Regions from separate parts of the Nocardiopsis synnemataformans genome, predicted to be linked through region 1. Evidence: riboswitches for the same ligand, from Rfam matches in the RefSeq annotation. Region 1 holds a riboswitch; the other holds the start of a gene.
What was found. A riboswitch is a leader RNA that binds a small molecule or an ion and turns the genes downstream of it on or off. The one in region 1 is predicted to bind cobalamin.
Positions count from the first base shown of each region.

Region 2: linked by a shared signal. The riboswitch ahead of metE (5-methyltetrahydropteroyltriglutamate--homocysteine S-methyltransferase) and the one ahead of ACSIH6_RS12710 (VWA domain-containing protein) in region 1 are both predicted to bind cobalamin.

Region 1 is NZ_CBDRFA010000018.1:23,467-28,999, forward strand. Features, by position in the region: gene ACSIH6_RS12700 (Uma2 family endonuclease) at 1-476, opposite strand, end outside; gene cbiT (precorrin-6Y C5,15-methyltransferase (decarboxylating) subunit CbiT) at 687-1,985, opposite strand; cobalamin riboswitch at 2,036-2,177, shown strand; gene ACSIH6_RS12710 (VWA domain-containing protein) at 2,212-4,311, shown strand; gene cobO (cob(I)yrinic acid a,c-diamide adenosyltransferase) at 4,311-4,925, shown strand; gene ACSIH6_RS12720 (cobyrinic acid a,c-diamide synthase CobB) at 5,132-5,533, shown strand, end outside.
Region 2 is NZ_CBDRFA010000002.1:214,540-220,072, forward strand. Features, by position in the region: gene ACSIH6_RS02020 (DUF3558 domain-containing protein) at 389-1,405, shown strand; gene metE (5-methyltetrahydropteroyltriglutamate--homocysteine S-methyltransferase) at 1,479-3,785, opposite strand; cobalamin riboswitch at 3,951-4,111, opposite strand; gene ACSIH6_RS02030 (polysaccharide deacetylase family protein) at 4,382-5,533, shown strand, end outside.

The DNA.
Region 1 (5,533 bases):
ACGACGGCGTTGGCGTCCCGGTCCACCAACAGGTAGACGCCGATACCGGTCGCCGCGTAGGCGACGGGCTTCTCAACACGGACGCGGGCATGGGTGTCGGCGTCCCAGGAGGTGACCTCGACGACGGCCAGGACACCCTCCGAATCGGCCCATTCCCCCGCCTGGTCGAAGTGACCGATCGGAGCGAGGATGCCGTCGGGGCGGGCGCGTCCGTTGCGGTAGGTGTCGACCTTGATTCCCAGTCCGCTGGTGATGAGGTCCAGGTCAGGGCGGTGAGCGATGAACTCACGCATCAGCCACGCGAGGATCCCCGCGTGTGCTCCGTCGGTCACCTTGTGGACCCAGACCTTCCCGTTGAACATCTCCATACGAACACGGTCGGCCTCAAACGCCTGTCCGGCGAGGTGCTCGAACAGCTCCGGACTCATCGGAAGCGCTGGTGTTTCGGGTGGCGGGTGGTGTTCTACGACGGTCATGAAGCCCCCTGAGTGATGTCCGTGGTGGTGAGCGACGACGCGGACACGGCTTCTGGCCAGAGTAACGCCGAGGAAGGACGGAAGGTATGGCCGAAGCGGAAATCTGAGGAGCCGAAGTCCCACAGGGCACCGAGGAGCGGACCGCACTGTCCCCACGACGCGCCACAGCCGCCCCAGCCGGGAGCGGCTGGCTCCGTTCGAGGCCCGGAGTCACTCTGGTCGTTGCCGGGCAGACATGACCAGGCACCACTGGGTGACCGTGCGGGCGGGCGTCCAGCCGGTGAACGCGCCGATGGGCCCGGTGGTCTCGACGGCGACACGGGTCAGCTCGCCACCGTGGCGCCGGTGGGCGTCGGCGAGCAGGCGCTCGGTCTCCAGCGTCACCCCGTGCACCACGATTCTCCCTCCCGACCGCAGTGCCCCCAGGCAGGCGTCGAGGACGCCCGGCCGGGTCGCGCCGCCGCCGACGAACACCGCGTCGGGCGCGGGCAGCCCGGCCAGCGCGTCCGGCGCGCGCCCGGTGACCACGTCCAGTCCGGGAACGCCGAGGCGGCCCGCGTTGCGGCCGATCCGCGCGGCCCGTTCGGCGTGGGCCTCCACCGCCGTGGCGGTGCAGGAGGGGTGGGCGCGCATCCACTCGATGCCGACCGATCCCGCGCCCGCGCCCACGTCCCACAGGTGCTGGCCCGGCGAGGGCGCCAGTCGGGCCAGCGCCGAGGCGCGCAGGTCCCGCTTGGTGAGCTGCCCGTCGTGTTCGAAGGCGTCGTCGGGCAGGCCCGCGACCAGGCCGTACCCGGGCGGGCCGAGGAGTTCCAGGGCCAGCACGTGCAGCGCGGGCACCGCGCCGGGAGGGTCCGCGAGCCAGTGGTCGGCGGTGGTCTCCAGGCGCGACTCGGAGTCCGCGCCCAGGTCGCCGAGCACGGTCATCCGGCTGGCGCCGTAGCCCGCGCCGACCAGCAGGGCGGCGACCGCCGCGGGAGTGCCGCCGTCCGAGGAGAGCACCAGGACGCGGTGGCCGGGGGCGAGCTGGCGCAGCAGCAGGCGGGGGTCGCGGCCGACCAGGCCCACCACCGCGCAGCGTTCCGCGGGCCAGCCCATGCGGGCGCGGGCCAGGGCGACCGAGGAGACGGCGGGCTCCACCCGTACGGCGTCCGCGCCCAGCAGGTCGATCAGGGTGGTGGCGACGCCGGACACCAGGGGGTCTCCGGAGGCCAGCGCCACGGTGGACGCGCCGTCAGGTGCGGCACTGTCGGGGGAGGCGCTGCCGGGGGAGGCGCAGCCGAGGGAGGCCAGCAGTGGCGGCAGGTTCTCGCGCAGGGGTGAGGGCCAGGCCCGGCGGCGCTGTCCGGGCCGGTCGGGGAGCATCGCCAGGTGCCTGCGGCCGCCCAGCACCGTGTCGGCGGACAGGACGAGCGTGCGCAGCCGCTCGGGCAGGCCGGGCCAGCCGTCGGCGCCGACGCCGACGACGGTGATCCCGGGTTCGAGGGGAGGGGGAGCGTCATCCTTCATTCCCCGGACGCTATCGTGGCGGCAGGCATGAGGTGCCCCAACGGCCCAGCCATCGGAAACGGTGGGGACGGCCGACGGGGAGAATCTGGGAAGCCCGGTGAGACTCCGGCACAGGCCCGCTGCGGTGAACCGAGCCTTCCGTCCAGGAAAGACCCGGCAAGTCCGAAGACCGGCCTCGCGCCCGTCCCTTACCGATGGCGACATGAGCGGGAGCCTCTACATGCCATTGCGGTCACCGCACTACCCCTTTTCCGCGATCGTCGGCTGCGACGCCGAGGAACTCGACGACCTGGGCCTGTCCCTCGTCCTCACCAGCGTCTCCCCGGAGATCGGCGGCGTCCTGGTGCGCGGCGAGAAGGGCACCGCCAAGTCCACCGCCGTCCGGGCCCTGGCCTCCCTCCTGCCGCCCGTCGACGTCTACCAGGGCGACCGGTTCTCCGTGGACCCCGCCGACCCGGCGCAGCACTCCCCCGACGGGCCCTTCGGGTCCGGCGCGGCCGTGGAGAGCCGCCCGGTGCGCCTGGTCGAACTGCCCGTCGGCGCCACCGAGGACCGCGTCCTGGGCTCCCTGCACCTGGAGCAGGCGCTCACCCACGGCAAGGTCGCCTACGAACCCGGCCTGCTGGCCCGGGCCCACCGCGGCATCCTCTACGTCGACGAGGTCAACCTGCTCCACGACCACCTGGTCGACCTGCTCCTGGACGCCGCCGCGACCGGTCAGGTGACCGTGGAGCGCGACGGGTTCTCCGTGGAGCACGCGGCCCGGTTCCTGCTCATCGGCACCATGAACCCCGAGGAGGGCGAGCTGCGCCCGCAGCTCCTGGACCGCTTCGGGCTCACCGTCGAGGTCGCCGCGCCGTCCGACCCCGCGGCCCGCGCCGAGGTGGTGCGCAGGCGCATGTCCCACGACGCCGACCCCGCCGCCTTCGCCGACCGCTACCACGAGGCCGAGAAGGCCCTGGCCGAGCGCATCGCGGCGGCCCGGGAGGCGCTCGGGCGGGTACGGCTGTCCAACGCGGCGCTGCTGAAGATCGCGGAGGTGTGCGCGGCCTACGACGTGGACGGCCTGCGCGCCGACATCGTCACCGCGCGCACGGCGATGGCACACGCGGCCTGGGCGGGCCGGACCTCGGTCACCCGGGCCGACATCCGCCGCGCCGCCACGCTCGCCCTGCCGCACCGGCGTCGACGCAACCCCTTCGACGCGCCGGGGCTCGACGAGGAACTCCTGGACCGGATCCTGGGCGACGAGGAACCGCCGCCCGACCCCCCGCAGCCGCCGGGCCCGGAAGGCAACGACGACCCCGACTGCTCCGACGCCCCGCCGGAACCACAAGACCCGCAGGGCCCCGCCAGCGACAGCGATCCCTCCGACAACGCCAGTCCCCCGGGCGACGCCGGGGACGCCGAGACCTCCGGAGAACAGCCCGACCAGGAGTGCTCCCCCGCCTCCGCCGAGCACGCGCCCGACGGTTCCGAGGGCGACTCCCCCGGGTCCCGTCCCTCCGGCGCCTCCCCGGCCACGGCCAGCGCCGCCGCCCCCTACCGGACCCGGCTGCTCACGGTGCGGGGCTCCGGCGAGGGCGCCGACGGCAGGCGCAGCCGGGCCCTCGGCACGCGGGGCCGACGGATCGGCGCCGCCGCGCCCGGCGGGGGTACGGGCAGTGCGGTCCACCTGGTCGAGACCGTGCGGGCCGCGGCGCTGCGGCCCCGGGGCGGCGGCCGACTGCGGTTGCACCCCCGCGACCTGCGCGTCGCGGTCCGCGAGGGCCAGGAGACCAACCTGGTCCTGTTCTGCGTGGACGCGTCCGGCTCCATGGCGGCGCGCAGGCGCATGACCGAGGTCAAGACCGCGATCCTGTCCCTGCTCCTGGACGCCTACCGGCGTCGCGACAAGGTCGGCCTGGTCACCTTCCGGGGACGCGAGGCCGAACTCACGCTGCCGCCGACCCGTTCGGTGGACGTGGCCGCGGCCCGCCTCGACGACCTGCCCGCCGGAGGGCGTACCCCGCTCGCCGAGGGCCTGGAGGAGGCGTCCCGCGTCCTGCGGCGCGAGCGGCTGCGGGATCCGCGGCTGCGCCCGCTCCTGGTCGTGGTCACCGACGGCCGGGCCACCGGTGGCAAGGGCGCCGTCGGCCGCGCGATGGCCGCCGCCGACCACGTCGCCGGACTGGGCGTCACCACCGTCGTGGTGGACGGCGAGTCCGGGCCGCTGCGCCTGGGCCTGGCCGCCTCCCTGGCCGCCCGCCTGGGCGCCGACCACATGCCCGTCAACGAGGTCAGCGCGGACGCGCTGGGCACCGCCGTACGAGAGAGGGCCGCCTGATGCCCAAGGGACAGCCGCTCGTCGTCCCCGACGACGGGCTCACCACGCGCCAGCGCCGCAACCAGCCCCTGTTCGCCGTGCACACCGGTGACGGCAAGGGCAAGTCGACCGCCGCGTTCGGCCTCGCGCTGCGCGGCTGGAACCAGGGCTGGCGGATCGGGGTGTTCCAGTTCGTCAAGTCGGCGAAGTGGCGCATCGGCGAGCAGACCGTGCTGGAACGCCTGGGCGAACTGCACGAGCAGACCGGTGAGGGAGGCCCGGTCGAGTGGCACAAGATGGGTTCGGGCTGGTCGTGGAGCCGTCGCAAGGGCGACGCCGAGGACCACGCGGCGGACGCCGCCGAGGGTTGGGCGGAGATTCGGCGGCGGCTGGCCGACCAGACGCACGACCTGCTCATCCTCGACGAGTTCACCTACCCGCTGAACTGGGGCTGGGTCGACGTCGAGGACGTCCTGGCCGCCCTGCGGGACCGCCCCGGCCGCCAGCACGTGGTGATCACCGGCCGCCGCGCCGACCCCCGGCTGCTGGAGGCCGCCGACCTGGTCACCGAGATGACGAAGGTCAAGCACCCCATGGACGCCGGACGCAAGGGCCAGCGGGGCATCGAGTGGTGACGTCCCCGGGTGCCTCGGAAGGTTCGCGAAGCCGGACGGCGGGGCCTGCGGGGGCCAGCGGGGAGTGCGCGAGAGCCGGAGAGACGGGGCCCCCGGCACCCGCCGGGAGGTGCGGGGGAGGCTGGAGAACGGGGTCCCCGGAGCCCGCCGGACCGACGCCGCCCCGACCGACGGCACTGCCCCAACCGACGGCACTGCCCCGGCTGATGATCGCCGCCCCCATGACCGGGCAGGGCAAGACCACGGTCGCGACCGGGCTGATGGCGGCGCTGCGCGACGCCGGGCACGCGGTGAGCGGCCACAAGGTGGGCCCCGACTACATCGATCCCGGCTACCACGCCCTGGCCACCGGGCGCCCCGGCCGCAACCTCGACCCCCACCTGGTCGGCGAGGACCGGGTGGCGCCGCTGCTGCTGCACGGGGCGCGCGGCGCGGACGTCGCCGTCATCGAGGGGGTGATGGGCCTGCACGACGGGCGGCTGGGCACCGACGGGTTCGCCTCGTCCGCGCACGTCGCGGCCCTGACGCGGACACCGGTGGTGCTGGTGGTGGACGTGTCTCGAATGTCGCGTTCGGTGGGCGCGCTGGTGGCGGGGATGGCCGCCTAC
Region 2 (5,533 bases), on a different contig from region 1:
GTCACGATTGCGTCACATGCGGGATGAGTTCCTGCACAACCGACACGAAACAGTGACGATTCACCCTGCTACCCCCGGTCTGACCTGCCCAGGGGACACCACTCGCGGCTAGGATGCACACGTCCCGGCCCGGGCCGAAGGACGTCTTCGGCCTCATCCGACCGCCGCCCCCGGTGGTCGGTCCCCCGGTCCACCGCAACCTCCACACGGAGGCGGGGAACGCCCGCCCACTCCCCCGCCCTCGCCCGCGGGACGGCAGTGGCGACAGGTGCGCCTCCCCCACACGGTCACCGTGTCCCTTCCGGGGTCGCACGGGAAGCCGTGAGAACCCAACGGCGCACACACGCGTCCCAGACAACACGGTCATCACACACGGGCGAGGGGAGCCATGAGCGAAAACGGACCATACAACCAGCCGCCGCAGAACCCATACGGCGGTGGGGACAACAGTGGGAGCCAACCGCCCTACGGCCCGCCCCACGGCGCCCCCTACGGCGACCCCGGCACCGGTGGGCAGCCGCCCTACGGCGGCCCCGCGGGTTTCCCCGGCCCCCAGGAGCAGCAGATGTACGGGGGCGGCCAGCCGCCCTACGGCGGCGGTCCCGGCGGCCCCGGATACCCCCCTCCGCCCCCGCAGCAGCCCCAGGGCGGCGGCAGCAAGGCGGGCCTGTGGGTGGTGATCGGCGGCGGCGCCGTGATCATCGTCCTGGTCATCGCGGTCGTGGTCGTGCTCTTCACCAACGACGGCGGACAGCAGACCGTGGCGCCCGAGCCCGAGCCCTCCCCGAGCGCGGAGGCGACCACCGGCGGCGAGGAGACGACCGAGCCCACCACCGACGCGGCCCCCGCGGGCGAGCCCCCCTACGCGGTGCCCGCCGAGCCCTGCGACGCCTTCACCGACCAGGTGCTCTCCGACTTCCTGATCCAGGACGAGGGCGACAAGTACGTCCAGGACAACAACTCCTACTGCGAGAGCCTGGAAGGGGCTGCCCCGGAGGGCAACCCGTCCGAGAGCTACGCGATGTTCGAGATCAGCTACCAGGTCCCCTACTCCGCCGCCGACTCCGTCGAGGCCGCCACCACCGACTTCCAGTCCGGGGTGCAGGAGCTCAGGGGTGAGGGTGACTACAACACCTTCTACGACTCCGCGAACGTGGAGGAGGACAAGGAGGTGGACCTCGGCGACGAGGCCCACTACGTCCTCACCAAGTACGACTTCCTGGGCGAGGACATCCCCGAGGCCACGCTGCTGATCCGCACCGCCAACCTCAACATCCGGGTCCAGTACCAGATGCACCCGCCCTTCACCGAGGGCGCCTCCGCCGAGGACCTGGTCATGCCCGACAACGTCGAGGAGCTCATGCTCAACGCCGGCGCCGAGGCGCTGGCTCTGGTCGGCAGCTGAGACGGCTGACCGGACACGGTGTGAGGGGCCGCGGCGTTCGCCGCGGCCCCTCACGCGTGTCAGTCCCCGGTGGTCAGGCGCCCGGCAGGTCGGCGCGCACCCGGCGGGCCGCCTCGACCATGTTGCGCAGGGCCTGCTCGGCCTCGGCGTAGCCGCGCGTCTTGAGGCCGCAGTCGGGGTTCACCCACAGGTTCTGGGCGTCGACGTGCGCGACCGCCAGGCGCAGCGCCCCCTCGATCTCCTCCACCGAGGGCACCCGCGGGGAGTGGATGTCGTACACGCCCGGGCCGATCCCGCGCCTGTAGCCCCGGCCGCCCAGGTCCCGCACCAGCTCCATGCGCGAGCGGGCCGCCTCCACGCTGGTGACGTCGGCGTCCAGCGCCTCGATGCCGCCGACGATCAGCCCGAACTCCGAGTAGCACATGTGCGTGTGGACGGTCGTGGACGGCGACACCCCCGACGTGGCCAGGCGGAAGGAACCCACCGCCCAGTCCAGGTACCGCTCCCGGTGCTCCGAGCGCAGCGGCAGCAGTTCGCGCAGGGCCGCCTCGTCCACCTGGATGTGGCGGATCCCGGCGCGCTCCAGGTCGGCGACCTCGTCGCGCAGCGCGAGGCCCACCTGGCGGGCGGTCTCGCCGAGCGGCTGGTCGGTGCGCACGAACGACCAGGCGAGCATGGTGACCGGACCGGTCAGCATTCCCTTGACCGGCTTGTCGGTGCGCGACTGGGCGTAGGTGGTCCACTCCACCGTCATCGGTGTGGGGCGCGAGACGTCGCCGAACAGGATCGGCGGGCGCACGCACCGCGAACCGTAGGACTGCACCCACCCGTTCCGGGTGGTGGCGTAGCCCTCCAGCTGCTCGGCGAAGTACTGGACCATGTCGTTGCGCTCGGGCTCGCCGTGCACGAGCACGTCCAGGCCGATCTCCTCCTGGAGCGCGATCACGCGGTCGATCTCCTCGCGCAGGACGGCCTTGTAGGCGTCCTCGGCCAGTTCGCCCCCGCGGTGGGCGGCGCGGGCGCGGCGCAGCTCGGCGGTCTGGGGGAAGGACCCGATGGTGGTCGTGGTGAGCGGGGTGTCGGTGGGCCTTCCCCGCTCCTGCGGGCGCTCGTAGGCGTCCGGGCCCAGGGCGTCGAGCCGGGCGCGTACGCGCGCGTCGGTGAAGGCGGGGGGACGGACGCCGCCCTGTCCGGTGTACTCGGCCTCGGCCCCCTCGGACAGCGCACGGCCGAGCAGGGCCGTCTCCTGGGCCTTCTGCCTGGCGAAGGCCAGGGCCCCGCGCAGCTCGGGGGCCAGGGAGGTCTCGGCGTCCAGGTCCAGGGGCACGTGCAGTAGGGAGCAGGAGGTGCTCACGGTGAGCTCGTCGGTGAGGGCCAGCAGGGTGCCGAGCGTGGCCACGGCGGCCGGGACGTCGGTGCGCCAGACGTTGCGGCCCTCCACCACGCCCGCGACCAGGCGGGTGGCACCCAGACCGGAGACCCGCACCAGGTCGTCCACGCCCTCGTCGTCGGTGACCAGGTCCAGGCCGACCGCCTCGACCGCGGAGTCCTTGAGGACGCGCAGGGCGGCGGAGCCGATGGAGCCGAAGTAGGTGGACACCAGCAGGGAGGGGCGGTCGGCGACCGCCCCCAGGCGCTGGTAGGCGCGCTCCAGGTGGCCGACGGCGGCGCGGCCCTCGTCGGTGGCCAGGATCGGCTCGTCCAGCTGGACCTCGGTGGCACCCGCGGCCCGCAGGTCGCCGAGCAGCTGGGCGTAGGCGTCCAGGAGCTGGTCGAGCAGCTGGACGGGCTCCCAGCCCTCGGGGGCGCCGTCGGCGGGCTTGGCCAGCATCAGGAAGGTGAGCGGGCCGACCAGGACCGGGCGGGTGTGGAAACCCGCCTCGGCGGCCTCGCGGAACTCGGCGACGGGCTTGTCGCCCACCAGGCGGGGTCGGGTGCCGGGCGAGAGTTCGGGGACCAGGTAGTGGTAGTTCGTGTCGAACCACTTGGTCATCTCCAGCGGCGGAGCGTCCTGCTCGCCGCGGGCGAGCGCGAAGTAGCGGCGCAGCTCCTCCTCGCGGTCCGGCGCGGCGGCGGGCGGGGCGAAGCGGGAGGGGACCAGGTCGAACAGGACCGCGGTGTCCAGCACGTGGTCGTAGTAGGAGAACGTGTTGGAGGGGATGTCGTCGACACCGGCCTCGCGCAGCTGGGCGTAGACGCCCAGGCGCAGCTCGGCGGCGACCGCGTCCAGTTCACGGGCGGTGGTGCGGCCCCTCCAGTGGGACTCGCAGGCGCGCTTGAGCTCGCGGTCGGGGCCGATGCGCGGGTAGCCGTGCACGCTGGAGCGCACGGAGGGGCGGGGCCCGCCCGGGGCCGCGGACGGCGTGGGGGTCGTGGTCATGAGCTTCTCTCCCTCGTCGAAAGCCGGGTACCGGCCGCGAGGGGGAGGAGAGGGGTGGGCACGCCGACGGGCGCGCCTCGGGCGCGCACTGGACCTGCCACCGCCTCCGGCCCTCCCTCGGGGCGCGGGACCACCGGCGCCGCGGGTGCGCCGCCGGGTGGAGGCAGGTCTTCGGACTCGGGGGCGCGGGCGGTGCGGACACCGCTCCTCCTAATGGCCGCCGCTTCCCGGTTTCCGGTCTTCGCGACCGGCACTACCAGTGCTCATGGCGACGTTCGTTCCCCCATACCGCTGCGGGGCAGTCCCGGACTCACACCGGGTTCCCTCTTGCGACATGGTTCCGCCCCGTCCGGGCCGGGCCCGCGAGGTGGATCATGTACCTTCCACGGCTGCAAGTATAGGGAGGGCCCCTTCGCCCCTGTACCCGGCGTGCGGCCCCATGCGCCCGACCCGGACGGTGAGAACCCCCGGCCCACGGTCGGCGTCACACACGAAGTCAAGCGTTGCGCGGGTGAGCCTCCCCTCTGCTCCCCGCGGACGTTCGTCTGAGCGATGAACGTGGAGATTCCCTCGTGAATAAGCAGTCCCGCCTCGCCATGGCACCGGACCACCCCCTGATCACGGTCGTGGTAGCCCTGGCGGTCCTGGCGGGCATGGTGTTGTTGGCCACCCGCTCCTCCGGCGAGTCCGAGCCCCCGGAGCAGACGCACGGAGCGCCGGTCTCCGAGAGCGAACCGCCGCCCCCGGCCTCCGGCGACCCCGGCGGGCTGACCGAGGTGGACGCGGCCGCCGTGGCGGGCGTGGAGGAGGCCGAGCTGCCCTACGACGGGGATGTCTCCGTCACGGTGACCTACCCGGTGGTCCCCAACGCCGAGCCGCTGGCCGACTTCCTGGAGCGTGAGCTGACCGACGAGGTGCACGCCTTCGAGGCGGCCAACCCCGGCGCGGTCTCCTTCGAGGCGGAGTGGAACCTGACCGCGGCGCGCGACGGCCTGCTCGGGGTCCGCATGACCCGGGTCGAGACCGACTCCGAGGGGTCCCGGGAGGGGTACACCACCTACTGGTACGACACCGCGACCGCGGCGCACCACCCCTCCGCTGCCCTGGTCGGCGGCCAGGAACAGCTGGAGGAGCTCAACGGCCTGGTGCGCGGCGCCGTCGGGAACGGGGACGGCGGGGAGGGCTCGGCCGACCCCGACGTCATCCACCCGATCAGTTCCCTGTACGACTCGGTGGGCTTCAACCCCGACGGAGACCTGGTCGTGGAGTTCGACGCCGGGCAGGTCGCCCCGGCGGAGGAGGGCCGCACGCGCGCGGTGGTCGACGCCGGTGAGGCCGAGGGCCTGCTGTCCGAGCTGGGCCTGCGCGTGCGCGACGCCGCGACCGTGGGCGTCGAGGACTTCTCCATCGCCGCCCCGCCCCAGGCCGACAAGGACGGCCAGGAGGACGGACCCGTGCCCGGACAGGTGTCCGCGGTGGACTCCGACGTCGACTGCTCCGACCCCGACACCAAGTGCGTGGCGCTGACCTACGACGACGGCCCCGGCGGGCGCACCCCCGAACTGCTGGACGCCCTCGCCGAGTACGACGCGCGGGCCACGTTCTTCGTCACCGGCAACCCCGTCATGGAGCACCCGCACACGGTGCGGCGCGCCTACGCCGAGGGGCACGAGATCGCCAACCACACCCTGAACCACCCCGACCTGGCCGGTCTGGGCGCGGGAGGGGTGCGCTCGGACCTGGACGTC